DNA from 3 places in the Lactobacillus sp. B4005 genome. Region 1 is predicted to be linked to each of the others. Evidence: riboswitches for the same ligand, from Rfam matches in the RefSeq annotation. Region 1 holds a riboswitch; each other region holds the start of a gene.
What was found. Region 1 has a riboswitch for thiamine pyrophosphate ahead of J3U73_RS06925 (ATP-binding cassette domain-containing protein). Riboswitches for the same ligand answer to the same signal wherever they lie in the genome.
Positions count from the first base shown of each region.

Region 2: linked by a shared signal. The riboswitch ahead of J3U73_RS00200 (ECF transporter S component) and the one ahead of J3U73_RS06925 (ATP-binding cassette domain-containing protein) in region 1 are both predicted to bind thiamine pyrophosphate.
Region 3: linked by a shared signal. The riboswitch ahead of thiM (hydroxyethylthiazole kinase) and the one ahead of J3U73_RS06925 (ATP-binding cassette domain-containing protein) in region 1 are both predicted to bind thiamine pyrophosphate.

Region 1 covers NZ_JAFNOZ010000002.1:513,365-523,320, reverse strand. The annotation lists gene J3U73_RS06935 (glycoside hydrolase family 32 protein) at 1-861, shown strand, start outside; gene J3U73_RS06930 (energy-coupling factor transporter transmembrane component T family protein) at 916-1,569, opposite strand; gene J3U73_RS06925 (ATP-binding cassette domain-containing protein) at 1,578-2,933, opposite strand; TPP riboswitch at 2,983-3,073, opposite strand; gene J3U73_RS06920 (AraC family transcriptional regulator) at 3,241-4,179, shown strand; gene htpX (zinc metalloprotease HtpX) at 4,237-5,133, opposite strand; gene J3U73_RS06910 (LemA family protein) at 5,150-5,719, opposite strand; gene J3U73_RS06905 (SLC13 family permease) at 5,828-6,928, opposite strand; gene J3U73_RS06900 (iron-sulfur cluster biosynthesis family protein) at 7,140-7,496, shown strand; gene J3U73_RS06895 (hypothetical protein) at 7,779-7,913, shown strand; gene J3U73_RS06890 (hypothetical protein) at 8,036-9,956, shown strand, end outside.
Region 2 covers NZ_JAFNOZ010000001.1:14,850-24,805, reverse strand. The annotation lists gene udk (uridine kinase) at 1-474, shown strand, start outside; gene J3U73_RS00245 (cupin domain-containing protein) at 548-1,036, opposite strand; gene J3U73_RS00240 (tyrosine-protein phosphatase) at 1,079-1,828, opposite strand; gene J3U73_RS00235 (MurR/RpiR family transcriptional regulator) at 2,194-3,021, opposite strand; gene J3U73_RS00230 (SIS domain-containing protein) at 3,228-4,298, shown strand; gene J3U73_RS00225 (PTS sugar transporter subunit IIA) at 4,291-4,722, shown strand; gene J3U73_RS00220 (PTS sugar transporter subunit IIB) at 4,744-5,202, shown strand; gene J3U73_RS00215 (PTS mannose/fructose/sorbose/N-acetylgalactosamine transporter subunit IIC) at 5,218-6,009, shown strand; gene J3U73_RS00210 (PTS system mannose/fructose/sorbose family transporter subunit IID) at 5,999-6,826, shown strand; gene J3U73_RS00205 (hypothetical protein) at 6,948-7,109, shown strand; gene J3U73_RS00200 (ECF transporter S component) at 7,368-7,946, opposite strand; TPP riboswitch at 7,992-8,083, opposite strand; gene J3U73_RS00195 (M42 family metallopeptidase) at 8,154-9,236, opposite strand; gene hpt (hypoxanthine phosphoribosyltransferase) at 9,464-9,956, shown strand, end outside.
Region 3 covers NZ_JAFNOZ010000003.1:65,432-75,387, reverse strand. The annotation lists gene J3U73_RS07620 (FAD-binding protein) at 1-1,412, opposite strand, end outside; gene J3U73_RS07615 (NAD(P)-dependent alcohol dehydrogenase) at 1,438-2,556, opposite strand; gene tenA (thiaminase II) at 3,292-3,954, opposite strand; TPP riboswitch at 4,082-4,183, shown strand; gene thiM (hydroxyethylthiazole kinase) at 4,259-5,047, shown strand; gene thiD (bifunctional hydroxymethylpyrimidine kinase/phosphomethylpyrimidine kinase) at 5,062-5,871, shown strand; gene thiE (thiamine phosphate synthase) at 5,881-6,537, shown strand; gene J3U73_RS07590 (hypothetical protein) at 6,651-7,496, opposite strand; gene J3U73_RS07585 (LiaF transmembrane domain-containing protein) at 7,511-8,272, opposite strand; gene J3U73_RS07580 (LytTR family DNA-binding domain-containing protein) at 8,272-8,727, opposite strand; gene J3U73_RS07575 (AAA family ATPase) at 8,944-9,552, opposite strand; gene J3U73_RS07570 (class II fructose-bisphosphate aldolase) at 9,567-9,956, opposite strand, start outside.

The sequences.
Region 1 (9,956 bases):
TTTGACTGGGAATATTTGGGACCAATTGCTAACGCACAAACTAGTGCGCAAGAGGGCTTTATGTGGGAGTGCCCCGATTTATTTACACTAGGAGACCACGACATTTTATTGTGTTCGCCGCAAGGCATCGAATCCGATGGTTTACGCTTTTTAAACGAGTTTCAAACAGGCTATTTTAGTGGCAAAATGGATTATCAGCAGAACATATTTACTCACGGGGCGTTTACAGAATTAGACCATGGACATGATTTTTATGCAGTCCAAACAATGCTTGCCCCAGATCATCGGCGGATTTTAATTGGCTGGATGGATATGTGGAATGCCTACTTCCCGGAACAAGCCGACGGCTGGTCGGGTGCGCTGACAGTTCCGCGGGAATTAAGTTATGCTTCTGGTCATTTGTATATGAAGCCGATTACTGAATTAATGAGTTTGCGAACTGAAAAAATTATGGCTGAAGAGGGAGTGGTAACATCCCTTGAGGTCACGACGCCGGATCCGCAACATTGTGAACTGCTTTTTGAAGCCAATACGTCATCTTGGTCGGGTAATGAAATTAGTTTTACGCTTGAGAGCAAACAGCAAGATTTGGTTTCATTAACTTGGAATAAAAAAACTGGGCAAGTAACGGTTATCCGCGCTGATAAACCTGATGGGGATGATAAACGCTATGGTAATCTCCAGCCTAGCGCAAGCTTAAAACTGCATATCTTCATTGATACGAGTTCGATTGAGTTCTTCTTAAATGATGGTGAATTGGTCTTTTCAGAGCGTTATTATACCGAGAATCAACCGCAAATCTTCTTTAGCGCTGATAAAGGAATTAAGGCAAAAGTCGAAGGTTATACTTTGGCACAATAAACTCTAGCTAAAAAGAGCAGCAGTGGTGGTTAAAACATCACTGCCGCTCTTTTATTATTTTAATGTAAATAAGGCAACGTTAGTGGCTAATAAAAGACCGGCGGCCCATAACCAATCGCTGCGTTTGACGGGAACAGCCACGATGACCGAGCGCTTGGCATCTTCGCGAAAGCCGTGCGATTCCATTCCCTGTGCCAAGTTTTCGGCCGAGTTAAGCGCGACTAGGATAGCCTTAAAATAGAGACCGGGAGACCAAAAACTAAGATAAACGCCACGCATCATTGCCGCTGTGCGAATTTGTTTAACGGCAGTTTGCATGCGTGGAATAATGTTGAGTGCTGCTAGGACCCCGTATGCGAATTTGCTAGGTAAATGAAAATTCTGTTCAAATGAACGTGCCAATTCTTCGGCACTAGTTTTTTGGGCGACACAGCAGATTGTTAGCGTGTAAACGTAGATTCTGCTAGAAAGACTTAAAGCGTTGGTTAAATTAGGCTGAGGTGCAAACCAGTAGAGTGTGGCAAACACGGTAAAGGCCGCAATTAATGGTACGGTAAAAGTTAACAGGAGATTTTTAACTTTCATGTGGCAGTAAAGCAAATAGCACGTGCAAAAGCCGATAATCAGCACATTGGTAATTAGGCTGGTTTTAAAAGATATTTCAACCGAAATAATTAAAGCGACAATGAATTTAAAACTGGGATTCATAACAAGCCTCACTTGTCTACGTATGTTAATTGTTGCTGGTCAAATAAAAGGTGGTAATCGCACCAATCTGCCAAATTAGTTAGTTCATGGCTGATAATCAGAAGTGTCTGCCCCCTTTTTTCCTGGCTTTCGCGCAACAGACCCATTACTTTTTGTGCCGATTGGTGATCTAAACCGCTTAAGGGCTCATCAATTAATAAAACGTCTTGATCAGCAATTAGCATTAATAAAATTTGTAATTTCTTTTGTTGACCGCCCGAAAGTGAGTAGACGACTTGGTCTAGTGTCTGGTCAAGATCAAGGTCTTTCACCTCTTTCGCAATTTTTTGATCGGAATAAAAGTTGCTGGTGCGCATTTTTTTACTTAGGTTAAGTTCATCTTCAACGGAAACGTTAATAAATTGATCACTTGCACTTTGAAATATCTGCCCGACTTGACGCAAATATTTTCGCATGCGCAAGTTGCGAATTTCTTTTTGGCGGTAAGTCAAACTACCAGTGTATGTGAGCATCTTGGTTAGCGCATTGAAAAGCGATGTTTTCCCCACACCATTAGGGCCAGTAATTAAAGTGGCTTTGCCTGCCACAATCTTTAGGTGCTCCTGTTTTAACAGTAACCGGTTCTGCTTAATTAAGGTATTAGTAAGTTCAAAGCAGCTTGTTTCATTAGTTGGTAGGGCAAAAGAATAAAGCTCGTGGTGGTCATTTTGTCGAAGAAGCTGCTTTTTTTCGGCAGTGCTTAAGGCAGTAACCTGGTGACCGGTAAATTTAAACAAACAGTCACAAATACCCTCATAATCGGCTAGAACATGGTCGCTTAGAATAATTGTTTTTCCTAAATCACGAAGATGAGCCAACTTTTTAATTAAAAATTGGCGGGCAACAGGGTCGCAACTGGCAAAAGGCTCATCAAGCAGAAAAAGATCGACATCCATTGCAATTAAAACAGCAAGGGCTACTCGTTGTTGCTCACCGCCAGACATAGTATTGATTTTTTGATCAAGCAGCTGGTCGATCTGGGCAAAAGAAGTTGCTTTTTGCAATCGTTTTGAGTAGTGCTCACGGTCAATTTCCAGGTTTTCAAGTGCAAAAATGATCTCCTCACGCGGTGTTGCCATTGTGAATTGTTCGCCAGCATTTTGAAACATCATTGCACTCTTAAGCCCATTAAGATCGACAGTTCCACTAACTTTACCAGCATATTTAGGATAAAGGCCAGCTAAAATTTTTAATAGCGTCGATTTACCGCAACCTGTTGGCCCGATTAATAAGGAAAATTTGTCCGTCGGGATATTAAGATTAACATCTTGCAAAATAGGCTTTTTTTCATCATATGAAAAAGTAAGGTTTTTAGTTTTCAGCAATTTTTTAACCAATCTAAAAAAGTCGCCATGGCATAAAAGCCAGGCGACGTTAAAATTCAATACTTTTCCCTTCGCTGGCATTATCCATAGCAGGTTCAGTGGGTATATTCTCAGCCAAGATGGCACCCCAATATTTCAGGTCAATTATACATAAAAGCAATTTTCTTGTCTAGTTGCGGCAAATTAGGCTCCCTTAATAGCACTTAAGGCTCAACTTCTATCACAGATGTTAAAAACATATAAATAGCGGCGCTTTTTGCTATATAATAAAATTATGAAAATAAATTACTAATTAGAAGGTGACATCATGGCAGCAGTTAAGCTAGAACAATATTTGGCAAGTGTATTGGATTCAACTAATGCGGATACGAATGAAGTCCGGCTAAAGCCCGGAAACAAGGCCTTTAACCTGTTTAGGGTTTACCTTGAAAATCATAATACGGGTATTCACCGGTACCAAACCAGCAATCCCACAATTTTGTACGAAGCTGAAGGCATGGCAAAAACTAAAATTAACGGACAAAACTTAACTTTAAAAGCGGGTAATTTGCTGTTTTTGCAAGAAAAATGTGGCTATGAGGTCGAAAAACAAGGGAAAAATGATCTTTTGGTCAAATTAGAATTTAGTTCAAAGGTTAATTGCGCGGATTTTTGGGGAGAAAAAGCAACGCTCAATTCACGTGAACAAAAAGTAGCCGAACAGCTTGTTCAGATTCTCAAGACTAAGAGACTATTAAGTTTGCGCTGCTCACAAATGTCGCGACCGAGTCAGTTAATGAAAAAAGTTATTGATGAATATTTAAACCACAATCTTTTTACGCGCAGTATTATTGCCGCAGAATTGCGGATACTCGTGATTACGGCAATTAGAAATCAAGACTTGGAAACAGCGCCAGTTAATCAACATAAGTTTGCGCAAACGGCGTTAGAGCGTTACATTGATGCAAATTATACTGATATTACTTTAAATGAAACAGCAGAACACTTTGGACTCAACCCAAATTACTTTTCCAGTTTAGTTAAGCAAAAAACTGGTAAGAGCTTTGTTGAACATGTTGATGAACGCCGCATGCAGGAGGCACGCAATTTGCTTGCTCGACCTGACATTTCGGTTAAAGAAATCATCGCGCGGGTCGGTTATAACGGTAAATCGTTCTTTTACAAAAAATTTAATGAATATTACCATGAAACGCCGGTACAAATGCGTGCGGAACTGTTTAGACAGGCCAATATCAATTTAAAGTAAGAGCAATATTTTTATTAAAAAAGGAGCGGACTATTTTGCAGAGCGCTCCTTTTTAAGTTACATTTTTTCTAAACGTTTAATTCGGTCACTTGTAGGCGGGTGACTGTCGAATAAGTGGGTAAGACCATGCCGCTTACGTAGCGGATCTTCGATATACATGCCAGCACTACTTGGATCAGCAGCTTTCATGGGGTCAGAACCGTCAATTTTTGTCAAAGCAGAAATCAAACCGTGAGGATTACGGGTCAACTCAACTGAAGAAGCATCTGCTAAATATTCACGGTTGCGTGATAAAGCCATCTGAGCAAGACTGGCACAAATAGGTCCTAAAATAAGTACAAAAATGATCGCCACGATTTTGAAAATAACGACAATAGTATTGCCATTATCGTTATCACTGTCGCGATCATCATCAATCCACCAAATATAGCGACTGGCAATACCTGATAAATATGAAATGACACCAACCAGTACGGCTGCAATAGTGGAAACCAAGATATCATAATTTCTAATATGTGAGATTTCGTGACCTAAAACGCCCTCAAGTTCCTCGCGATTCATCATGTCAAGTAAGCCCTGGGTGACAGCAACCGCAGAATGGTTTGGATCCCGTCCGGTTGCAAAAGCATTAGGACTAGGATCATTGATAATAAAAACGCGTGGCATTGGTACTTTGCCGACTAGCGCCATATCTTGAACAATGTGCCATAAAACGGGGTTATCTTGTTCATGAATTTCTTGAGCATGATTTAGACTCATAACCATATTAGCGGGATTAGGCAAGACAATTAACATGTAAATTGCACTAAAAATAAGCGCAATAATAACCCCTAATAAAGGTCGATTGCCCCAGATAAAACCTAATCCGGCACCAACTAAGGCGAGAATAATGACGAATAAAATCAAGATGCCAGTAGTTTTGCGTTTGTTGCTGGCAATTTGTTGAAATAACATAAAATTGACCTATTGCTTAAAATTTAACTTTAGGTACTTCTTTTTCAGCTTCACTCGTTTGTAAGTAATCAACTTTGCGGAATCCGTGGATATTAGCAACGATATTGGAAGGAAAAGTTAACAACTTTTGATCGTAAAGAGCTGCAGATGAATTGTAAAGTTGCCGTGAATAAGCAATTTTATTTTCAGTGTTGGTTAATTCTTCCTGCAGTTGAGCAAAGTTCTGGTTAGCTTTTAAATCAGGATAATTTTCCGATAAAGCAAAGATTGATCTCAAAGTATCAGAAATTTGGTTAGAAACCTTTAACGTTTGGGCATGATCATCACTTGGAATAGCAGTCAACTGGTTCCGCAATTGAACAACTCTTTCCAGAGTTTCACTTTCATGCTTGGCATAACCCTTAGTAGTTTCAACTAAATTAGGAATCAAATCATTGCGCCGCTTTAATTGCACATCAATCTGGCTCCAAGATTCGTCAGTGTAAACTTTAGCTTTTTGTAAGCCGTTATAGATTGCAATATAAATTGCGATGAGCAGGATAACAATAATCGCAATAATTATTATTAACCAAGTTGAATTTGACATAATTTTTCCTCCTTATGTTTTATTCAATTATAACTGATAAAGTTAAACTTGAGTATTAAAAAAAGCTTTAGCAGCATTTGCAGGTAAAGCTTTAATAATTATTAAGTTTTATAGTAGTATCAATGCCCAGCCAATTAGTGTCAAGATGATTAAACCGGCGTATTGCATTAATAGCCATTTTTTGAAAAATTCACTGCGGGAAACAGTTGCATTTTGAGTAAAAGTTTTTAAAACAAGCATATTGGCCATAGAACCAATTGGTGAACCGAAGCCACCGATATTTGATCCCAAAAAGAGGGCTTTGGCAAATGTGGTAAACTTGCCGACTAAAATGGTTGCTGGAACGTTGCTAATGATTTGACTAGAGATAATAGAAGTAAAGTAGGTAGATGTCTCAGAGTTGACCATGGTGTGAATCAGGGTAACAATCATTGGAATCTGCTGGATATCGCTAATAAAGATAAAGAAGCAAGTAAAGGTTAGCAGCAAGGCGTAGTCGATTTTTAACAAAATGCGCGGATTAATTATTAAAGCTAAAACAGCTGCTACAATCATTGGGATTGCAACGTTAATAACTTTGAAAACACCCAAAAAGAATAAAGCAAAAACTGCGGTAGTGATCACAGTTGGGCGTACGCTGATATTAATCTGTTTGACGTCCTGAACGGGAATTTTTTTCTGGGGGATAAAGTGAAAAATGATGAAAGTAATCACAACAGCTGCAAGCAGGTATGGCAGTGACCATGAGAAAAATTCTAATGCAGTGACGGAATATTTGCTAACAAGAAAAATGTTATGTGGGTTACCCCACGGAGTAAATGCGGCCCCGATATTGGCTCCCATTCCGATTAAGGTAACTGGTAGAATTTGCGGTAAATCGCATCTTTTAGCAATGTTTAAATATAAGGGAATTAATGTAAGCGCTGTTATGTCATTACCCAAAAACATCCCAGAAATAATCGCCAGTAGCGTAAACAGGATATTGAGCTTGCGCATGTTATCAGCAATACTAGTTAATTTGTAAGCTAGTACATCGAGAACATGCAGGTAAGCATAAATTTGAATAATAATTAACATCGCGGCGACAGAAAAGATTGTGTGTAAGTTAATATCCGCCAGCCGAGGTCTAGCAAAGAAAAGACTGATTACCGTCACCACAACGGTAATTTGCAGAATTTTATCGCTAAAGATCTTTTTTAAGACGGTCATAAAATGTCCCCTTTCACAAGTTACAATCATCTATAGTTGCTATATCCATTTTGAGCTTTTTTTCCTGTATACGCAATATAAATATTTGGATAGAAAAAAAACCATAAAATAAATAGCGGATAAAAAGGGCCCATAAACATAACTTTTGACTTCTGAACTTGTTCCACCCTATACTTGAGGAAACAGGCATTGATTAGGAGGAATTTTTATTATGAGTAATTCAGAAACAGTTAATGTTAATATTAAATCTGCTGCTGCAGATAAAGTAAAAAACCAAGTTGAGGACGGTCAAATTGTTTTGCTATCTTTGAATGATGGTTCAAACAAATACTCTGATGTTGGCGGTTCTTGTGCTGCTGGCTCACGTTTCCAATTTGTAATTTTGGATAAACAGGATCCTGATTTCTCAATTGAAGTTGAAAACAATGCTGGTCTTAAGATTTACACTAGTCCTGCTGAAATGCAATATCTTGGCAATGACCTAGTTGTTGATGTGAAAAATGCAGCAATGAGCTTGTCAGATGATAGTGGTGTTATTGACGGCGCAATGACAATAAATAAACATTAAAAAGTATAGTTATAGTATTTAAATCCATTGTTGGAGACAATCAGTTTTGATTGTCTTTTTTTTGGAGAAAATTCTTTAGTTAATTAGATCAGCTAATATTTTATATACATTAATATAAAATATTTATAAAAAATATAGAAAGCGCTTGCTAAAAATAATATATAATGTATTATAAAAATATGGCGATGTTATAAAATGATTTATGCTAAGATTCATGTTATTCATGGGCTTCTAATTCTCAATTATTTTAAATTTATATTTAGAGCAAAGGAGAAGAAAGCTATGAATAAAAAGAAATTGAATAAAGTCATTTCTGCTGTAACTATGTCTGCCGCTTTATTAACAGTAGGGCCAGTTTCTTATAAGGGGAACAAATATCGTAGTACAGCGAAAAACTGCATATGCAGAATACCATAAGATACCTCCAACAGGCTTGTCTTATTGGTGGAATACTTATTAAATTTTATACGTAACTTCATATTAACCCTGATAGGTGTAGTTGGTTATTAACTGCACCTATTTTTTATAGGAGGTTCCTGATGAAAAAGATAGTTTCTGGCTGTTTAATGGTTGTCACAGTCCTCACTTACCTGATGATTATTAGCTTTTATCAAGTAAAAGATTATGACCAAATAGTTCGGATGGGACAGACAAAATCTTCATACCAAATTTATCTAAAAGACAGCCAAATAACTCCTAGTGATCAACTGGCCTTTTTTAAAAACTTGGCCAAGCAAGATGGCGTATCAATTATTTTAACAACAAATAGTCTGAATAACATAGTTGAAAAATCTGTCATTGTCAATCCACATTCTTTTCCCAAAACTTCCTTTCGGCTCAAGCAAATAGATTTGGCCGACAAGAAGAGCTTTTATGCTAGTTATAATACAAAAAAATTGACACAAAAGGGTACAATTCCGGTTTTTGCTAAAAACAATAAAGTAATTTTACAAAGTATGGATAGGTATTTTCAAAAAAAGCAAATAGTTGATGGCGTGTATACCATTATCCCTGGAAAATCAAGTAAAAAAGCTGTTCTTAAGAAGTTGACTCGTTTTTATGGTGTTTCCCGGGCGCAGTTACTAAAGCCAACTATTGGGAATAAGTTTGAATATTTTACGAAGAACATTCTTATTTTAGGATTTCTCTTGGTGTTGACTATTTTAGTCTTTCTTTTAGTTAATACCTATTACCCGATTACTCAATCAAGTACAATTGGCATTAAAAAGTTAAATGGCTGGAATAATAGGGATATTTTATTTGATATGATCAAATTTGGTATCTTGACGATCCTTATTGTTGCTACTGGCCTTGATTTAATTTCTTTCGTGCTTTTTTCTTATCAACCGCAAGGCTTTTTACTTTGCTGTATATTAAGCCAGATAATAATTCTGTGTTTGTATATATTAGTTAATATTTTTACTTATATTATTATTAAGCACTTATCAATTGCAGATATGCTTAAGGGGAGTTTTCACTTTGGTTTTGGCATTAAATTAGCCTTTATTTTAAAAGTCATGATGACGATTACTTCGACAGTTTTACTAGTTAATGTCTCAAATGCAATTACATCTGTAAGGTCAGACTACCAGTTGCAGCAGGATTGGAGTAAAGAAGGCAAGTTACTAACAGTCAATTCTGTTAGCTCTTTTTTTCAGACTAACGAAAAGCAAGCAGAAAAAATCATGAGCAATTGGTTCAAGACAATAGCTAAAAATAAGGGAGTTTATTATGTAGATAGCGAAATATCGACTGCAAAGGCTATCTTACCCGAAAAAGCCACGATTCATAATCCAACAGCCAAATACGCTATGATGACTGTTAATCGTAATTTTATCAATGCCAAGTTACCACGAGTAAAGAAATATTTAGATTCTAGTTCCCACTTTTTTTTAGTACCAATTAAGTATCGCAGGGCTGACTCGCAAATTAGGTATCTTTTGCAGTGCTATCGGTACAACGATTTAGCTAGTAAACAACAAGAAAAATTAAAACCTGAGCAAGTAAAAATAAAGATTAAATATTACGATGAAAAAATCAGCCCAATTACTTACAATGTAAGGTTAAAAAAGCGATTTGTTAATCCCATTATCGAAGTCATGGAAGAATCGCGAATAACAGACGGACAGTCTTTATTCTTGAGTAATACCGATAAAAATAGTCCAATTAAAATTGAAAATAATCAGCAGACTAAAAGAGTATTAGAAAAATCAGTGCAAAATGCACAAGTTAAGCAGCTAGGGCTAAAGTTTGTGACCGTAAGCGAAATACTAACAACTAGTTTAGATTCTTCATATCGCGGATTACAAGCACTCTTAATAGGCTTAATCGCTATTTTTATTATTAATTTATTTACGACAACTTTTCTAATGTTATACATCATCTCAAGTAAGCAAAAGAAACTAGCTGTTGAACGTTTATTAGGTTATCGCAAAGTTGATCGCTATCAAATAGAAATTT
Region 2 (9,956 bases), on a different contig from region 1:
AGACAGAATATCAATTATGACCACCCTGATGCTTTTGATATTCCCCTTTTAGAGGAGCAATTAAATCGGTTATTACAATACGAGCCAATTGAAATGCCCGTTTACGACTTCAAAGAACACACAAGAAGCAAAGAAACCATCCATATCGAGCCCGCCGATATTATTATTCTTGAGGGAATATTAGTTTTAGCAAGTGAAGAGATTCGTAATTTAATGGATATTAAAGTTTACGTTGATACGGATGATGATATTCGTTTTATCAGACGATTAGAGCGTGACATTAAGGAACGAGGCAGATCGATTGATTCGGTCATTGAACAATATTTAGATACAGTTAAGCCAATGTATCACCAATTTATTGAACCAACCAAACGCTATGCAGACATCATCATCCCTGAAGGCGGCGAAAATAATGTCGCCATCGACATGCTCACCACTAAGGTACACTCTGTTTTAAGCGAAAATATTAGATAAAAAACTGATAAACCAAATTAGCATCAAAAAACGCCAAATTCTAGCTTTAGAATTTGGCGTTTTCTTATTCATTTTAATCATTTGCTAGCCGTTTAATTACTTCAGCATAATCTGGATATTGTTTTAACAAATCTTGTTTGTGGGGCATTTCAAAATCATGATAGTCAAAGCCGGGAGAAACCATGCAGCTAACTAGACAGAAACTATCTGGTTCCGTGACTTCTGAGGCAAAGATGGTGTTTTTTGGAACCTTAAATTGCAAGACTTCTCCGTGATCAATTCTTTTACCTAATTTTATAGCATAATAATGACCATCTGGAGCAATGCAGTAGATTGTAATCGCCGTGCCGTCATGATAATACCATAGTTCATCATGGTTTAAGCGGTGAAAATGGGAACAGCTCTGATCATCAAGTAAGAAATAAATTGAAGTGTAGTAAAATCTATCTGCTTGGCTATCCTGAGCAAAGAACTGCTCATCACTAGTATATATTTGACGGAACCAGCCTCCTTCTTGGTGAGGCTCAAGGCTCAAACTTTTAATATAATCTTCTCGGTTCATAATTTTTGCTCTCTTCACGCTCAATCAGTCAACTTCATTAAGTTAAACCAAGTAATTCTTTTGCATTTGCTCTTTAAAATCTTGTGGCAGTTTCAAGCCGTCAGTAAAGTAGTGATCAAAATCACCGTAGTGCTTTTTAACGGTTGAAAAGTATCTTTCCAGGTATTGGCGTTCAACAGTTAACGCAATTGCTACATCGTTGAGGTTATTAGGATCCATCTTATCTTTTAAGTATTCTAATATTTCTTTGTTAGCTTTTTTACGAGCAGAAATTGTTTTTAAGTAGTCGGTAAAAATCTGCTCCTCACTAACATCCAAGCTCTTTAAAATCAAGGCTGCAGCTACCCCTGTTCGATCCTTACCAGCAAAGCAATGAAAGGCAACTGGAACTGGATCGGTCATTAACGTTAGCAAAAAGTCGTGATAGCCTTGCTTAGCAGATTCTGCCATTGCCAATTCTTCATAGGTTTTCAGCATATCTTGTTCAACACTGCTATTGGCCGAAACAATTTCATCAACACTAGCCTGATTTGTTGTGCCAACATCTTTTAGCACATCAATAATTTCATAGTCTAATTCTGACCAAAGATAGTCTGGGTATTCTTGTCTTTCCTCATCACCGCGAAAATCAACCAGTCGCTTTATTTTGTAGTAGTTCTGAACACGATCTTTTTGTTCTTCGGTTAAATCAAATAGTTGACCACAACGAAAAAGCAGCCCTTCTTTAACCTTTCTTCCATCTGAACTAACATAGCCACCTAATGAACGCCAATTTGTTATCTCTGTAGTCATAATTCTCCTTAAACTTATTATTTATTAAAACTTTTTGGTTTTCATAAAGGAATATTATAATTTTTATTGAATTCTACGTCCATGATTTTCGCAAACTAATTTGTGTTTCTTAGTCTTTTTTATAAAAAAAACGCAAAAAAACAACCTTTTTTAACTTATGCCTGCCCTCTTAATTGAACTCGGCGCATTCCAAACACATTCTTCAAATGACCAACATCAATCTTGCGTATGCTAATGCTTTGAAAAACTGTTTCGGTCTAGGTTTTGAAATACTGTAATATATACAAAAAAGTTGAACTAGCAAATTCAACTTTTTTTAGTCTATCAGAATAGTCTTTTCCAAACACTTTTGTAGTTCAAGCAAATTAACCTTTGCGTGTATATTTACAATTAGCTGTAAAGTTGCGCTTAAAAATACACGAATAAATCGTATTAAGTATGTATTCTATTGAAACATGTGATGAAAAATTGGAAAAGCTTAGGTCAATATTTTCCTTATTTGGAATTAAAAAAATTTGGCTTGCTAGTAGAGCTAAGGGACTATGACTATCGCTAGTGATTGCGATGATAGGAGTCTGATTGGTATAAAATCTTTTTGCACAATTAATTACTTTTGCAGTCTTTCCACTATAAGACACAATAATTGCAGCATCACTATTATTTGATAGATTAGTTAATCTGATTTGATCGTCCTCTAATTCTGTCATTTTAATAAAAAAGTTTATTAATAGTAACTTGGTTTTAAAATCGCTTAAGCGAAGATAATTATCACCAAATCCAATTGCAAAAACATTAGCAGCATTTATTAGCTGATCAACTGTTGAGTTTAACTTTTGAGGAGATAATAAATCATATGTTGCTTTTACAGTTTCAATAGAAAGCTGACTAATTTTTTTCGCAATAATATAATCTGAATCATTTTGCTTAAAAGGCATATTAACGTCAATATTTGTAATATTATTGATTTCTTTATCAATACTTTGAATAAGTTCAATTTTGAAATCCTTGAAGCCTTTATATTGGCACTTTTTACATAGTCTAATAATCGAAGAAGTTGAAGTATGAGTTTTTTTAGCCAAGCTATAAATTGACATATTAATCACTTTTTCTGGGTTAGCAATAATATACTTAATAATTTCCTCTTCATTAAAAGTAGTATTTTTAATATCTATTAAGTTTTCTAATGTTTTCATATTATGCACCTATTCCATTATTTCACCGTAACAAAGTTTCGGTTATAGTAGTGTCTTTACAAATAATTGTAAAACAAAATTTCAATTTTACAAAAACGCTTTCATAAGCATTAATAATATTATAAAGTAAATATGAACGTTCTAAAAAACTTATGTGGATATTCACATTTTTAACATGTAGTTTTAAATAGAAGGATTAATTGCTAATGAATGGAATTATTACAAACTTAAAAGAAACACCGGAACAATTAGTAAAATTAATTGATTGTAGTAAAGATTTATTCGAAGAAACTGTTTCTCATAATATTACGAAAATATTTATTACTGGCTCAGGAACAAGTTACCACTCTGGAGAACAGATGCAACAAAAGATGCGGGAAAAAAGTGGTATTCCTGTAGAAGCATACTATCCTTTTAAGTTAACAAAAGAAATTTTTGAAACTAATCCAGATAATGCCCATACCTTATTTATTGGCATATCGCAAGAAGGTGGAAGTTTAACCACTTTTAATGCGATGAATTTAGCAAAAAAATATGGGTGTCTGATTGCTACAATGTCTGGCGATTCCCAAGCTTACATCAATACAATTGCTGATGAAATATTGACAGTTGACATTGGTAAAGAAACTGTGGGTCCCAAAACCAAAGGATATTATGCAACCAAGTTAAACCTACTCTTGTTAGCCGAATATATTGGTTTACAGAATGGAACAATTACAAATAATCAGTTTGAAAATGATTTAAAAGATTTAAACGCTACTCTTAATCAATTTCCAATTGCTTTAAATAAAGCGATCAATTGGGTTAACAGTCACAAGAATGAATTTTCTGGAGCACATGATATTAGATTAAGTGGCCCAGCCGCTTTATATGGTGACGTATTAGAATCTACTTTAAAAATTTTAGAAACTTGTCGTCTGCCAATAACAGGATATGAATTTAATGAGTTTATTCATGGTATTTACAATGCGGTTAATAATCAGTCAACCTTATTTTTCATTGACGATGGTACTGAGCCTAAGATTAATCTTCTTGTTAAGATCTTGGGCGAATGGACCGAAAAAATTTATCTTGTTAGAGGTAATGGACCGAGTGAGGATAAAATTTTTAGCTATGGTTTAGACATTCTACCACAGTTTGAAACCTTCATTTATCCAATTGTTTTTCAAGTCATCGCCGCCTTGGTACCAGAAATCAGCGGTATTGATCCAAGTATTCCTAAAGATCCAGCTTTTCATCAAAAGATGGGCAGTCAGGGTGTGCTAAAAGATGTATAAAAAAATTGAAATTGTAATTGCTACACATAGTGAATTAGCTGCGGGATTCAAAAAAACAATCGAATTTATTGCGGGTAAACAGAAAAATATTGCTTATTTTTCTGCTTATACCACAAATTGTAAAAATTTTGACCAAATAATTGATACTTATTTGGCTCAGTTAAATGTTGATGGCATCATAATCCTTACAGATTTATTTGGTGGTAGCGTTAATAATCACATTATGAAAATTCTTGCAAATGATTGTCGCATTCATCTAATAACTGGGATAAATCTTCCTTTAGTTTTATCTTTAATTACAAATGTGAAAGGAAATAACATAGAGAATGAGATAAAAAAGGCTATTACCGAATCTAAAAATGGAATTATTTATTGTAATGAACTAAGTAAGAAAAAAGTGGTAAATAATTTGGATGAATTTTAATTATGAAAGGAAAAGATTATTATGATCAAATTGATCAGAGTAGATTATCGCTTGCTACATGGTCAAGTTGCTGTTTCATGGACATCAAACTTAAATATTGATGCGATTTTATTGGTTAGTGATACGTTAAAAAAAGATAAGATGCGAAAGCAAACAATTGCACTAGCGAAACCTAGCGGAGTAAAAGTAGTCGCTAAAACGACATCTGAAGCAATAGAACAATTAAGAAGTGGTGTTACAGATAAATACTCATTACTTATTGTATGCGAAACAGTTGCCATTGCAGAAAAAATAATCAATTGTACTAATTTCAAAGAACTAAATTTAGGCAATGTATCTTTTAGAAAGAACACAACAAAATTTAGTAACAGCGTCTACCTTAATGATCAAGAAGCTGCTCTTATTCAAGAAATGGTTAATCACGGAGTAAATGTTTTTGCACAAATGATTCCTGATGATACAAAGCATTCATTTAAATAAATAGGAGGCATTAACTTGATTTTAAAAACTTTTTTAATTTTTTTACTATCATTTTTAGGATATAGTGAATGGTTCTTAGGTACAAGTTATATTCAAAGGCCGATAATTCTTGGTCCATTGGTTGGTCTAGCCATGGGCGATTTGACTTCAGGGGTAATTATGGGTGCAACTTTAGAACTGGCGATGTTGGGATCAATTTCAGTTGGAGCATATAATCCACCAGATCCTGTTGCAGGCACAATTTTAGGTGTAGCACTGGCAATACAAAGTAATGCAAGCGTTGGAGCAGCTCTAACAATGGGGATTCCAATTGCAACCCTAATGTTAGCCTTAAACACAGCTTTAGGTCAACCTGTGATGCTTATTTTCATTCATAAGTGTGATCGAGATGCTGCCGAAGCTAACACCAGAAAGTTTACTATCGATATGCTAATTTCAGGTTGGATTCAAAGCTGGCCAGGACTGATTTTTATTCCTTTAGCATTTTACTTTGGTTCTGGTGCAGTAGAGAAAATGCTCAACTTTATCCCAGAGTTTGTCCAAACGGGTATGAACATTGCCGCTGGCATTTTACCAGCACTTGGATTTGCTATGCTATTAAAAATGATTATTAATAAAAAGAATTTTTTGTTCTTCTTTTTAGGCTTTTTTGTGATTGCATTTACCAAATTTACAGTAACTGAAGTGGCTATTTTTTCATTTATCATCGTTGCCTTCATGCTTCTTTATATCCCTGATAAAGAAGATACAGATAGAAAGCTTTTAAATAATTCAGGAAAGAATGGTGATGGATTTGATGAGTTTTAGACCTGAATACAAAAGAAAAGTTAAAAAAACTGATTTACAAAAGATTTTTTGGCGTAGCATACCATTAAACCATTCATGGAACTATGAGCGAATGGCAAATGTTGGCTTTGCTTGGGCATTGATGCCATTACTAAAAAAGCTTTATCCACAGAAAAAAGACTTTTCTAATGCTATGAAGAGACATCTGGAATTGTATAACGTTACACAATATATTTCGACGTTTCCTATGGGAATTGCTGCAGCAATGGAGGAAGAAAACTCCTTAAAATCAGATTTTGATGAAAGCTCGATTTCAAACGTTAAAACTGCTCTAATGGGACCGCTTAGTGGAATAGGAGATAGCTTTTTTTGGGGAACAATTAGAGTAATTGCTACAGGGGTAAGCATCCCACTAGCATTACAGGGAAATATATTAGGACCAATTCTTTTCTTTTTGATTTTTAATACAGTGCATTATCTTTTTAGATATTATGGTACTTTTTTAGGGTATGGCTTAGGCACCAATGTTATTTCGGAAGTTGAACAATCCGGACTAATGAGTAAACTTACCAAGTATGCTTCAATTGTGGGAATGATTGTAGTTGGTGCAATGACAATGGACATGGTAAAAGTAAATTTCGTTTTTAAAGTTGGTTCAACAAAAACGGGTGGATCTACAGTTCAATCATTACTTAACGGAATTTTCCCAGGTATTCCTGTACTGTTAGTATTCGGATTAACTTATTGGTTACTAAAGAAAAAACTGAATCCCTTATGGATTATGTTAATCATGCTATTACTAAGTATAGCTGGTGCATATTTCAAATTACTCGGCTAATATTTAGATAAATTACTAAGAGTCCAGGAAAGACTAGCTCTTTAAACAAAAAAGAAACAGACAAGACACTGAAAATTGTGAAGTGACCCCCCAAATTTAGGACAAATTTGGGGGTTATTTTATGGCTAAATTATCTAAGCAAGATAAAATTGAAATCTATCATCTTTGGCATGATTATCAAGTTGGTCCTAAGTTTGCAGCTAATATAAAGTGTCCTAATTTTAGGGTTCACTTCAAAAATAGTTTTGTCTGCTTTTTACTATTTTCTTCCCACCAAAGTTGATTACTCGGACTGCGCATGTGCCAATATTTCTTTAAATTCATGGTCATAAGCATTAATCTTAGATCATTTTTAACTTTTGTCTACCCTCTTAGGCACAACTATGCGCATGATTTTTATAAGCAAAAAAAGTTTTAGATCCATTTGGATTTGAATGCTCGCTTAGATGAAATACTGTAATATATACAAATAAAAACGTTGTATCTGTAAATTCAACGTTTTTATTGGTCTAAGTAAATAGCTTTTTCAAAGCTCAATAATTTAAGCAATTTTTGGTTTTAAGGCCTGATCAAATAAGTTAGTAATCAATTTTACCAAAACGCCGTCAAAGACAAGCGCAGAGAGTATACAAGTAATAAACATGATAACTTGCAGTTGGATGCTATACTTACTCCAGCCGTACAAAAAATACGTTGGAATAAAACTACCAAGGCCGGCAAAAAAGGCCCCTGTTAGTACACTTTGCCAAGAAAATGCTTGATACCGACTTTTTTGCGGAAAAAAGCCAATTTCATTAGTTGCTCCTTGAATCACACCAGACAAAATTGTTACTGCACCCCATTGGCCGCCAATAGCCATTTCGACAACTGCTGCCAATGTTTCACCAATTGTTCCTGAACCAACCGTTGGCACGAAATACATCGCTAAGGGAGCTGCCATTAGCCATAATCCAGAAAAAACAGTATCTGTTACCGGAGCAAAGCCAGTCGGAAGCAGTAATAACTTAATTAAATTGTAAGCCCAATTAAACCCGTAAGTATAGATTACTCCCATAATAATTCCAATTAAAGCAATCAGGATAATTGCTTTAACGTTCCATTTTGATGATCTTGTAAACATAAAAAATACTCCTAACTAACATTCTAAGTCAGTAGGAGTACTCTAATATACTTAATAACACTTCCCTAACGCAGGTATTGTCCTGTTCAGGTTCGGAGGGTATTTCTCAGCTAAATGTGGCACCCCTAGTGACTTTCTTATCTTTTTGCCTATTATAACACAATATCAAGAAGACATTTTAAATTATTCAATTAACTAGCAATTTAATCAAAACTGACTAAAACTAGCCAACTTTTCTTTAGTCAAATCACGGATAATTGCACAAGTTAAGTCAACTGAGGCCTTAAAGTCTTGATATGCGCTGAAGCAGTATGCCGAATGCTCGTAACGCACTGGAATTCCGATAACAATAGTTGGCGCACCATTTTCATAGTAAATTGCCGCACCATCTTGTCCGCCACCGGTCCGAACCGAACGAGTATATGGAATATTGTTTTTATCCGCTAATTCACATGCGTATTGTTGGAATTTTGGATTAGGCAAAAATGAGGTATCCATATCACGCAGCATTGGTCCACGCTTTAAGCCTGTTTGAGAAAGCCATTTTGGAGTAAATGTATCATCTGCTGGACATGATTCAAGCACAATCCCTAGGTCTGGCTTAATACTTCTAGCTGTTACGTACGCTCCTCGTAAGCCGACTTCTTCTTGACTCGAAAGTGCGGCTACAACGTTACAGTCAGTCTTTTCGCCGTTGAGATTATCCAAAACATCAGCCATTGCAGCTGCACCAAACCGGTCATCAAAATCCTTACCGAAGAAAAGACCGGTTTTTTCATTGTATTCGCACTTGACGTCAACAAAAATGGGACAACCAGTATCAATTTTATAATCATTAATTGTTTCTTCACGAGAACTAGAACCAACATCAACTGACATATTTTCTACTTCCGGTACATTGTCACGTTCTTCTTTAGTCATGAAGTGCGGTGGCTTAGTTGCTACTACGCCAGGAACATATTTACCGTCACGGTTTCTAATTTTTACCCGTAAAGCTGGAATATTATATTTAACCCAGCCGCCAAGCGGAACAAATTTAATCATTCCGTTTGGTCTAACTGCCTGAGTTATAAAACCAACAGCATCAGAATGGGCATCAAGCTGGATAATTGGCTGACCAGTTTGATTTTCTTTTTTAGCAGCATAAACGTTGAGCATACCATCAACTTTTATATCGGCAATATCTTTTACTGTGTCAGTGAATAATTTGATAAACTCTCCTTCAAAGCCGGAAGTTGAATTAGCATCCGAAAAAGCTTTGAGCATTTTTATTTCTTGTTCTTTTTCCATCGTTGTAATTGACCTTTCGCTTATTAAACTTTAAATTTCATTGTAGCAAAAAACAATTATTTAAGCTATTTCTGAAAAAATCCTACTGCTTTTGGCAAATTTGATAATTTTGTCCGTAATTTCGGTAAAAAATGGCTAAAAAAGTTCAAAACAAGCTCCTTTTTCCCGATAAAAATGATATAATCAATTTTATTAGGAATTTTGAGTTTTAAGTGAAAGGTAAATAAATGCCGAAAAACGACAATATTGATAATATTATTGATCATAAATTGTTTACCGAAGATGATATTCACCTGATGTGTGTCAAATTGGGTAAGCAATTAACTGAAGACTATGCTGGTAAAAAGCCATTAGTTATAGGTGCATTAAAGGGTGCAATTTTCTTTTTAACTGACCTGGTACGTGAAATGAACGTCAAAGAAGAAATTGATTTTATGGACGTTTCTAGTTACGGTGATGGTTTTGAATCTTCAGGCGAAGTGAAAATCATTTCCGATTTGGCTACAGATGTCAAAGATCGTGATGTTTTAATCGTTGAAGATATCATTGATACCGGATTAACCTTGAAATATATGAAGGATTTGCTCCAAAAACGCGGCGCTAAAAACGTTAAATGCTGCGTGTTACTGAATAAGGAAGCTAATCGAAAAGTTAATGTTAAGGTTGATTATTTTGGTTCAAAAGTCGGAAACGAGTTTGTTGTAGGCTATGGTCTGGATT
Region 3 (9,956 bases), on a different contig from region 1:
ACGTAATACGGGCCATCCTTAGCTACCGCAACGATATCATCACGACCAAATTCCACATCTTCTTTACCCACAAATGAGTTATACCGTTCAGCTGTTTTCAAAAGAGTTTGATAATCGCATCCAATTACCTCAGCTACTTCAGCTAAAGAGACACACTTTTTTGCTTCCACAACCTGACTAGCTGCTTCAAAGGAAGGATTGTTTTTATCAAAAATCCAGAAAAACTTATTTCCTTTTGATTTTAATGCATCATTGTACATTAAGGAATAGTGCTGGCCCTCTTTAGTGAATCTTCTACCTAAATTATTAACAGCAAGAGCTTTACCCAAAATGATTAGGGAATTTGCACCACCACCTACGGAAAGATAATTCGCGGTCATAATGCCCATTACACCATCTTTAAATTCAGTTGCGGCATGCAAATTCTTAGTCAAACCGATATAATCAGCATTGTTGTATGGTGTAGAAAGTGACCTTGTGCCCTTAGCACTCGGTGCATATTCATCACGAACCTTGCGAGCACCATCAAAACCACCAACTGCAATCACTACTGCTTTACATTTAATATCGTAATTGTCATATTTGCCCTTAGTTGTGACACCAGTAACTGCATTGCCAGAAGTTTTAATTTCTTCATGAGTTTGCTCATAAAGAACTGGAATATTTAATTCCTTCACTCGTTTAATTACCGGTCCCATAATTGCTACAGGACCGAGCTCAAAATTAATATGCGTTCTTGGCTTTTTAGATATACCTAACGGCATTGCAGTAAATTTCACGCCATATTTGTCTGCATAATAATCAACGGCCGCTCCTGAATTTTTAGCGATCACTTTAATTAGATCATGATTAACTTTTCCACCATCTTTTTTGGCAAAGTCTTCGTAAAAATGAATTAAATTCTCAGGGTCATTATCTTGATCCCTATTAAATTTGCTACCAGTTGCATACATAAATCCACCGGAAACCACTGAATTTCCACCTAAGCGGCCAGTTTTTTCAATTAAAACAACATCCGCACCATTTTCTTTGGCTGTAATTGCAGCATCTAAACCTGCAAGACCAGTACCAAAAACGATTACATCAGTCGCAATCTGATGGTCCTTTTGGACAATTTTTTCATGATTTGCAAATTCGGTACTTTTTGCTCCTGCTTCAATTAGTGCCTTTCTGACGGCGCTAGTTATTCCCTGAGAAGTAAATGTTGCTCCTGTAACTGCATCAACTTCAGTTGATTGGTTTTCAAGTATTTTTTGTGGAATTAAATTAAGTGCATTATCAGATAGAAGTGCCGTTTCCTGATGCTCAATTACCTCTATGTCAGTAATTTTTCCGCTACTTAAAGATACGGACACCTTAATATCTCCATTATGTCCTGGTGCTGTTTTTTGATATAAGCCATCTTTTACCATCGCTAATTCTCCTTAAGCAAATGCTTTATTTATATTGATTATCAAATACAATAATTGGTTTAATCGTACTGCCTTCCACAGAGGCTTTAATAGCTTGATTAATCTCCTCTGGTTTGTAAAATTTAACAATTTTGTCAATTGGAAACCTACCTGCATGGTACAAATCAATCATTTCAGGAATAAATTCTTGTGGAACCGAGTCGCCTTCAATAATGCCAGAAATACTCTTTGATGCCGCTAGAATGTCTATCATCGGACTAAGCTCTTTAATAGTTTTTGTTCCCATCGCAACAACTGCAAATTGTCCCTTTATCGTTAGCGCAGTCAAACCTTGTTTCATTACTTCAGGTTCACCAGTAGTGTCAATAACATAGTTCAAACCTTCGCTACCTACAATCTCATTAATTTTATCAATTATGTTTTCCTGAGTATTATTAATAGTTTCAGTAGCCCCAAAATCTCTAGAAATTTTTAGTCTCATATTGTTCTTGTCTATTGCGATTACATGTTTACAATTAGAAACAGCAGCACCCATAATTGCAGCTAAACCTACAGAACCGGTTCCTAAAACGGCTAAGTTAGAGTTGACTTCAGGTTTTATAGCATTAAGAACTGTACCGGCTCCTGTCATATAGCCACATCCTAAAGGACCAGCTAAGCGTAAATCCAAGTCATTCGGTACCTTGACCAAATTGTTTACATTGGCAACAATATGGTCCCCAAAAGAAGATTGACCAAAAAATACACCTATATCTTGCCCGTCCTGCTTATGCAGACGATAGGTACCATCCAGCATTGGTCCACCACTAGTATTTAATTTGTTAAAGTTAACACATGATCCTGGCAGGCCATTTCTACAGAATCGACAATTTCCATCATATGCAAAGCCAACTACAACGTGATCGCCTTTTTTGAAATCAGTTACATTTCTTCCAACCTTTTCAATAATTCCGGCTCCTTCATGGCCCAAAATAACTGGCATTTGAATTGGAAACCCACCATTTTGAAATTCAATATCACTATGACATATGCCTGATGCAACAGTCTTTATTAAAACCTCATTACTTTTAGGGTCATCTAGGACAACCTCTTCCAAGTTCAAATCAGAATCTGATCTATTTAAAACGGCTGCTTTGATTTTCATGGTAATAACCTCTTCATTCTAAAATACTAAGCTTCGCTATTTTACTATGTTACTTATATCACATAACCGCTTACATTTTAATATAATTTACAAAAATTTAAACAAGTAATTTTGATTATAAAATTCAATTAAAGATTGCTTTTCAATCGAATTTTATGAAAGTGCAAGTAATTTTTTAGAAAAAGTAGAATATATAATTTTAATATTTGAGATATATTTCTCGTTAGGAAAAAGGGTAAAATTTAAGCAAAAAATGTTGATTTAAGCACAAACCACGGTTTAATTGTTTAATTTAGCAATCCCTAAATAGCAGTGTTAAAAATATTAAGATAGGTGTTAAACATGATTTACTCATTATTCTAGGCTGCAAACTTGGGTATTCATCACAGTTACAAATATTGAACAAAAATTATGCTACGAGTTTAGAGGCATTAAATAATTTTATTAGCTTAATTTTATTTGTTTCGCCATTTGCACTAATATCAACCTGGTAAGAGAAACTAACCGTCAAAACAAAAAGTCGAAATCAACTAATTTTAAAGAAAAAATAAGCAAAAGATCTTTGACACATTATTTATCAAAACAAAGCTTGCATTTGTAGAGTTTAAAAATAATATGTTAAGCAAAATTGTTTTATAAAAGTATTGACTGTTTATATAGACTTTTTACTAAATAATTAGTTCCGAAATCTGAAAATTACTTTTTTAATTAAAACAATTCTTTAGGTCAGAAAAGCTATTGCCACTGCTCCTGCTCATACGCCATTTGCCAAAACCGGCATTCATAATAGCTGCTGCGCACAAAGGCTTTCTGCATCTGCCCACGCTCTCGTTCTGAAGCTTGAGCAGCTAAGTCATTGGTCAACTTTAACATGCGACTGACATTGACGTCATACCAGTCGCTATCATAGGTCTCGATCCATTTCTGGTAAAGTGCAACCGGTGAACCCGTTTGCGCCAATGCTTGACCAATTTCCTGGTAAAGCCAGTAGCAAGGCAAAATGGCACAGACACAAGGAGCAAGGCCATCTTTTTCAAGCGTTTTAAACAGATGATTGACATAGGCATACGCCGTTGGTGCTGCGTCAGTTTCTTTAATCTCATTGGATGTGACTTTTAATTCCGCTAAAAAATGCTGTTGCATCGTTATTTCACATTCTTGCAAATCTTGGGCACCTGCCAGCAAGAATCGTTGCACTTCTTGACTAGTAGTTTTCTTTGCCATTAGCCGGTGAATTTTGCTAAATTCAGCTAAATAGTACCTGTCTTGCAATAAGTAAAACCGAAAAGTAGCCAATGGCAATTGGCCACTTTGCAGCTCTTTAACAAAGGGCTGCTCCATGCTTTTTTTCCACAGATCCTTTGCCGCATAACGCAATTGTGCTGTAAATTCAGTCATTATTATCTCCCTCGCCCAATTAATAGTTGCGTGTTTCTTAGTAGTTAGTTTACCTTAGTCGAGTCACTGCAGCAATTCGGTTAAATTAGTTATTGTCTTGCCCAGCAAAAGTCGCTATAATTGAAACCGATAACACGAGGGGTGCCTTTTTGAAGGCTGAGATGGCGGATAGCCAGACCCTTTGAACCTGTAAGCTAATTCTTGCGTAGGAACGTGTCAAAAATCCACTTATGCTTTGACACAAATATGTCAAAGCTTTTTTATTGACCTAAAATCGGCGCAGGAGATTTTTAAAGGAGAGATTATGAAACTAGATCTGTTAGCTAAATTACGTGAAACTAATCCAATTGTTCTTAATGCCGCCAATTTTGTGACCGTTCAAGATGTCGCTAACGGCTTAAATGCGCTGGGTGCCTCGCCCATCATGAGTAAGGAAATTGCTGAGGTCGAAGAAATGTTTCAGATGGCATCAAGCATTGCCATTAACCTCGGGACTTTGACTAAATTGCAAATTATGCAAATGAAAGAAATGGGGCTACTTGCCGCGCAAGCTCAAAAACCGGTTGTCCTTGATCCCGTTGCCGTTGGCGCAGTCAATTACCGCCTGCAAACCGCACAAAAATTGCTAGAAGCTTTCCCAGCTACAATCATTCGTGGCAACGCTGGTGAAATTGCCGCTTTAGGTGGTTTTGCCTGGAATGCCAAAGGTATTGATGCGGGTTCAGGCAGTGGCGATCTTGACGAAATTACGCGTAAAACTGCGCAAAAATTGCATTGTACAATTATTGCCAGTGGCGTAACAGACACGATTAGCGATGGTCAAAATATCGCTCATGTTTACAATGGTACCCCGCTATTTCAGGCACACGTTGGTTCAGGTGACATGCTCTCAAGCATTGTTGCCGCCTTTGCGGCCGTCTGCGATAATTCTTTTGAAGCTGCGCAAACAGCTTGCCTAGTTTTTGCAGCTACTGGAGAATTGCTCGTTAATGATCATCCTGAAGTAGGTCCTGGCACATTTAGCATGTATTTGATGGATTATTTAGCTAAAGTCAAAGAAACCGAGATTACAGCTATTGCTAAATTTGATTAAGGAGGTTAGCAATAATGACAGAAGAACTAAATTCATTTCCCCAAGTTTTGACCATTGCTGGGACTGATTCCGGTGGTGGAGCCGGAATTATGGCGGATCTAAAAACTTTTCAGATGCAACATGTTTTTGGGACAGCGGTGGTTGTAGCTGTGACTGCCCAAAATACGCTCGGAGTCCAAGACTCGTTTTTATTACCACTTGAAATGGTCGATGCCCAATTTGCGTCATTAGCCTCAGACTTTAAGATTAAGGCTTGTAAAACGGGGATGTTGGGAGATGCAGCGCACGTCCATCAAGTAGCTCTTAATCTGCAAAAATATGACTTTGGTCCGGTAACCATCGACCCAGTTATGGTGGCTAAAGGCGGAGCGCCTCTTCTTAGCCAAGATGCTATTGCCACCGTTAAAAATGAGCTATTGCCGCTAGCTAACCTCATTACGCCTAACTTGCCTGAAGCAGAAGCTCTTACCGGAATTAAGGCTACTAGTGAACAAGAATATCCCCAATTAGCACGAAGCTTGCAAAAAATGGGTGTAAAAAACGTGCTTATTAAAGGCGGACATTCTAACGCCGAAATTGTGCGCGATTACGCTTTATTAGCAGATGGCACCGACTTTTGGGTTAGCAGTCCACGGACGCACACTAACAGGACTCACGGCACTGGTGATACTCTTGCAGCCGCCATTACTGCTCAATTAGCTCTGGGCCATACTCTCAGTGAAGCAATTAAAATCGGCAAACAGTATGTCACCAAGGCGATTGAACAAACGATTCAGGTTGGTCACGGTCATGGACCACTTAATCATTGGGTTAAGGTAGATTAGGAGGAGATTATGGCTCAATTTAACGCAACACAATTAACCGCATATTTCGTCTGCGGGACACAAGACTTGCCAGCCGGAAAGACTTTACCTGAATTGGTCGAAGAAGCTTTAAAAGCAGGTATCACTGCTTATCAGTTTCGTGATAAAGGACCAAAGTCAACGTTAAACGAAGATGACCGCTTACCAATGGCAAAAGAGCTACATGAACTTTGCCAAAAATACCATGTTCCTTTCTTCGTTGATGATGATGTCAAACTTGCCCAAAAGGCTGGTGCCGAAGGAATTCATGTTGGACAAGACGATGAAGATATTTCCCGGGTAATAAAAGATGTGCAAGGAAAAATGATTGTCGGTTATTCTTGTTCAACAAATGCTGAAATAAGTCTTGCGGATCATATTAGCGGAATTGATTATTACGGTAGTGGTCCCATCTTTGCTACTCAGTCTAAAGATGATGCTGATCCAGAAATTGGAATTGCTGGACTGACAAAATTGGTCCAACAAACGGACCGTCCAATTGTTGCAATTGGGGGTATTACAGAAAAAGATTTAACCCAAATTGCTGGCACTAAAGCTGCCGGCGCCGCTGTTATTTCAATGATTGCACAAAGCAGTAATATTGCAGAAACTGTGGCCGCAATGCTAAACACTAATTGGCAGCATTAAAGCTGCCCGCTATTTTAAGCACACAAAAACTCCGTTTATTAGCGGAGTTTTTTATTGATTTAATTTTAAATAATTAACTACTATCTCATGTTACTTTAGCCCTAATATTCTTATTACACATTTTTTAAATAAGTTTCATAGACCGGACACAGTTCAAAGGCATAATTACGGTAAGTTCTTGTTGCCAACTTATCTGTTGAGTCAAATTCACCAGTTAAAGTCTGATATTTTGCTTGCGCCCAGCTTAATTGCCGTTGTTGTAAAAAATCTAGTAGTTCTGGTTTTACTGCTCCCATCCAGCCCCACGTTAATTCATGCGGATGATCTTCAAAGGTAAAACAGTAGGCAGCAAGCTGATTTTTTACTCTTAAAACTAGTGGCGCATCTAGCAACTGATCGGCATAAATAACTTCTTGCCACTTTTCTAAAGAAAGATCAGCCACTGGGTTAGCCCGGTGATTTTCTTGGTAATCGGCATAACTTTGTCGCGTTAATTCCGCTAATTGTTCTGGACATTTTTTCAAAGCGGTCAGACTTATCAGCTCAAAATCACTTGCAATTTTAATAGCTTTGGTCTGATCTAAAGCTGAAGATAAAGGCATCTTGGGCATAACCGTGGTTCTAATTAAGTGAAAGCCATTATCCTTGGCCAGAGTATTAAAGACTAGTTGCGGAGCATAATCATAAGTAATTAGGGCTTTCTTTTGCATTTTGCGAGCAACTTGCTCTAGTTCTTCGATCATTTGCTGAAAGAACCGTTCTTGTTCAGCTAAGGCTACTTGAGGTGAAAGATAAGCAGCAAAATTAAGTGCAGTCGGATGAAAGTCGTTAATCCAATAGGTGCTGGTCCCAATCGTTTTTCCCGCTAAAAAGTAATTTTGTTGATGTTGGGAAAATTTACCCATCATTTCTTTAATCATACGATCAGCGGCTACATTTTTAAGTAGGTCTTTGCTCATTTTGATAACTCTCATTAAACATAATTAATCGTCACTTCACCAAATTTGCTTGATCCCTGCAAAAGCACTTTAGGACCACCGCCGGTAGAAGTACCATTGATTTCAACTTCACCAAAAACAGCTGCTAAATGATCTTCTATTCGCCAAGATAATGGCAGATAAATTACTACTTCACTCATTGAAGCATTCAGATTAATGACCACCGTATCACCAGCGACCTTAGCAGAATCAAGATAAACATTAGTTTCACCTAAAGTAGAATTAATCGTCACACTTTCTAAATTTTGTGAATGAACGTAACGTGAGACCTCAGATAAACGCTGATTAATGACAATATTGCGGTCGTTTTCATCCCTACTTCTAGAAGAAAAGTTATTACCTGTCGTTTTAAACTCACCATCTTCCCAGATTTGGTCATATTTATTCTGGTGATGATTAATGCGAAATAGCGTATCACGACGCCAACCTTTAGCAAAAATCAGGCATAAGCCAACATATACCAAACATGCAGCCAGTAATAAGGTCCACGGGACAATTTTAGTAATATGAAGCGGTCCAGCATAAACAATTAGTAAAAATGTTACTGAAAAAACCATTCCAAAAATGCTTTTACCAGCAATGCTATTAATCAGTAAAATGCCAAAAACGGCTGTCCAAAAAATTGTTCCTAAGCCTAAATGAAATGATAAAAGGTGCATTTGGTTCATAACAATATAGACTGCTGCAGCAACTAACCCAATGCCCCAAAGTATTTCCTTAATTTTTTGTTTTCTCATTATGATGACCTTCTCTCGTTTAATCGATCACTTAAACTGTGATAATAGCGGCGCGATACATAGACGGTTTTATATGAATCCCGAAAGTGAACCTGACAATTTGAAATTGACCTTGTTAACGCATAGATCTGTTTTAAATTTAAAATTGTTGATTTTGAAATCCTCATAAATTGGCTGCTCAACAAATTTTCTAATTCATAAAGTTTGTAATTGACAGTAAAAGCTTCCGTTTTCGTATGCGCGATTACCTGCCGCCCCTCAGTTTCAAAAAACAAAATGTCCGCTAGATTTACATAATAGGTTAATTCATCTTTATGACACTCAAGCTGATCAGGTCGTCCATCCAATTCTTGCAATTGGCGATAAATTTGTTCCACTTCGGGGGACAATTCCCGTGCATGAATGGTCACTGACGGTTCTTCTTGTTCTGGGTCAAGCTCAATTTTCACCTTCAAGATTCTCACCTGCCTTTCATCTGATATTTTTATTAAACGCTAATTAATTTTTAAAAGCCAGTTTATTTTCTCAAGTGGTCACTTTTTTTGCTTAAGTGGTCAAACAAAAAGAATTAAACTGCCGGACGCAAAAAGCACTCATACTGCTAGTAAGAGCTAACACGATGAGTGCAAAAGATTGAAAATTAAAATCTTTACTGACCTTAATTAAAACCGTTATTGTAGCCAGTTTGTTACTTGGGCTATCACATGAGCATAATCAACCTTAGCAAAATCGGATACGTCCAGGAATATGGTCTTACCCAGTCTGAAATTAGCGTACCCACGCTTGCGATTAAACTCGGCAAATTCGGTTTTTGTCTTGTGAATATCCATTTTGGACCGATCAGATAAAGTGTCACCAGCATGATAGTGATTCATGATAAAACCCAGATGCCTGGCCGGATCAAGATCACGCTTTTGTTGCCGTTTGTATAAAATATTCAAATTACAGGTAAGCGTAATGGTAATTATTTGGTACTGATACCGGCTGGCTACTTGTTGTAATTTATCGTGCTGCCGGTAAGAAAACGGGTAATCGGCAATAATAGATTTTCCCTCAGCCATTAGGTCCGCTATTTTTTGGTAAAAAAGTACGTAGGCTTGATCATCCAATTGCTTTTTCTCTTGTTCATTATCAAACCCGTATTTTTCATACAATTGTTCTTTAAAACCATCAATTGAAGTCTCATGAAAAAAGTTGGGAATAGCGTGACAGATCAAATTGGCCAAATAGGATTTGCCCGTTCCAGGACTGCCAGCTAGTAAAAGCATTGTGTGTTGCACTGAAACATCACCTGCTATTTCTGGTTCATAAAAAGCGCAATTTTGTGCTTAATAATTTGATAAACTTCCTCATTACATGGAATCATATTATTTCGCAGTGACTCATTAACTTCCGTTTTGCTTAACTTTTCCTTTGCCTTTTTAGTCCAAGCCACAAGCAATTCGGTTCCGACATTAAACTTACGAATACCATTTTCGGTCAAACGATGATAGTCACTTTCTGCAACACCTGTACCGCCATGAATAACCATCGGCTTTTTAAGGTGAGCATGCAGCTCTTCGATTAACGGGAAGTTTAATTTAGTCTTTGACTGAAATTGACCGTGATGCGTACCAACACCAACGGCTAAGGCATCTACGTCACATTCTTGAAGAAACTGTACAGCGTCTTCAAGACGGGTATA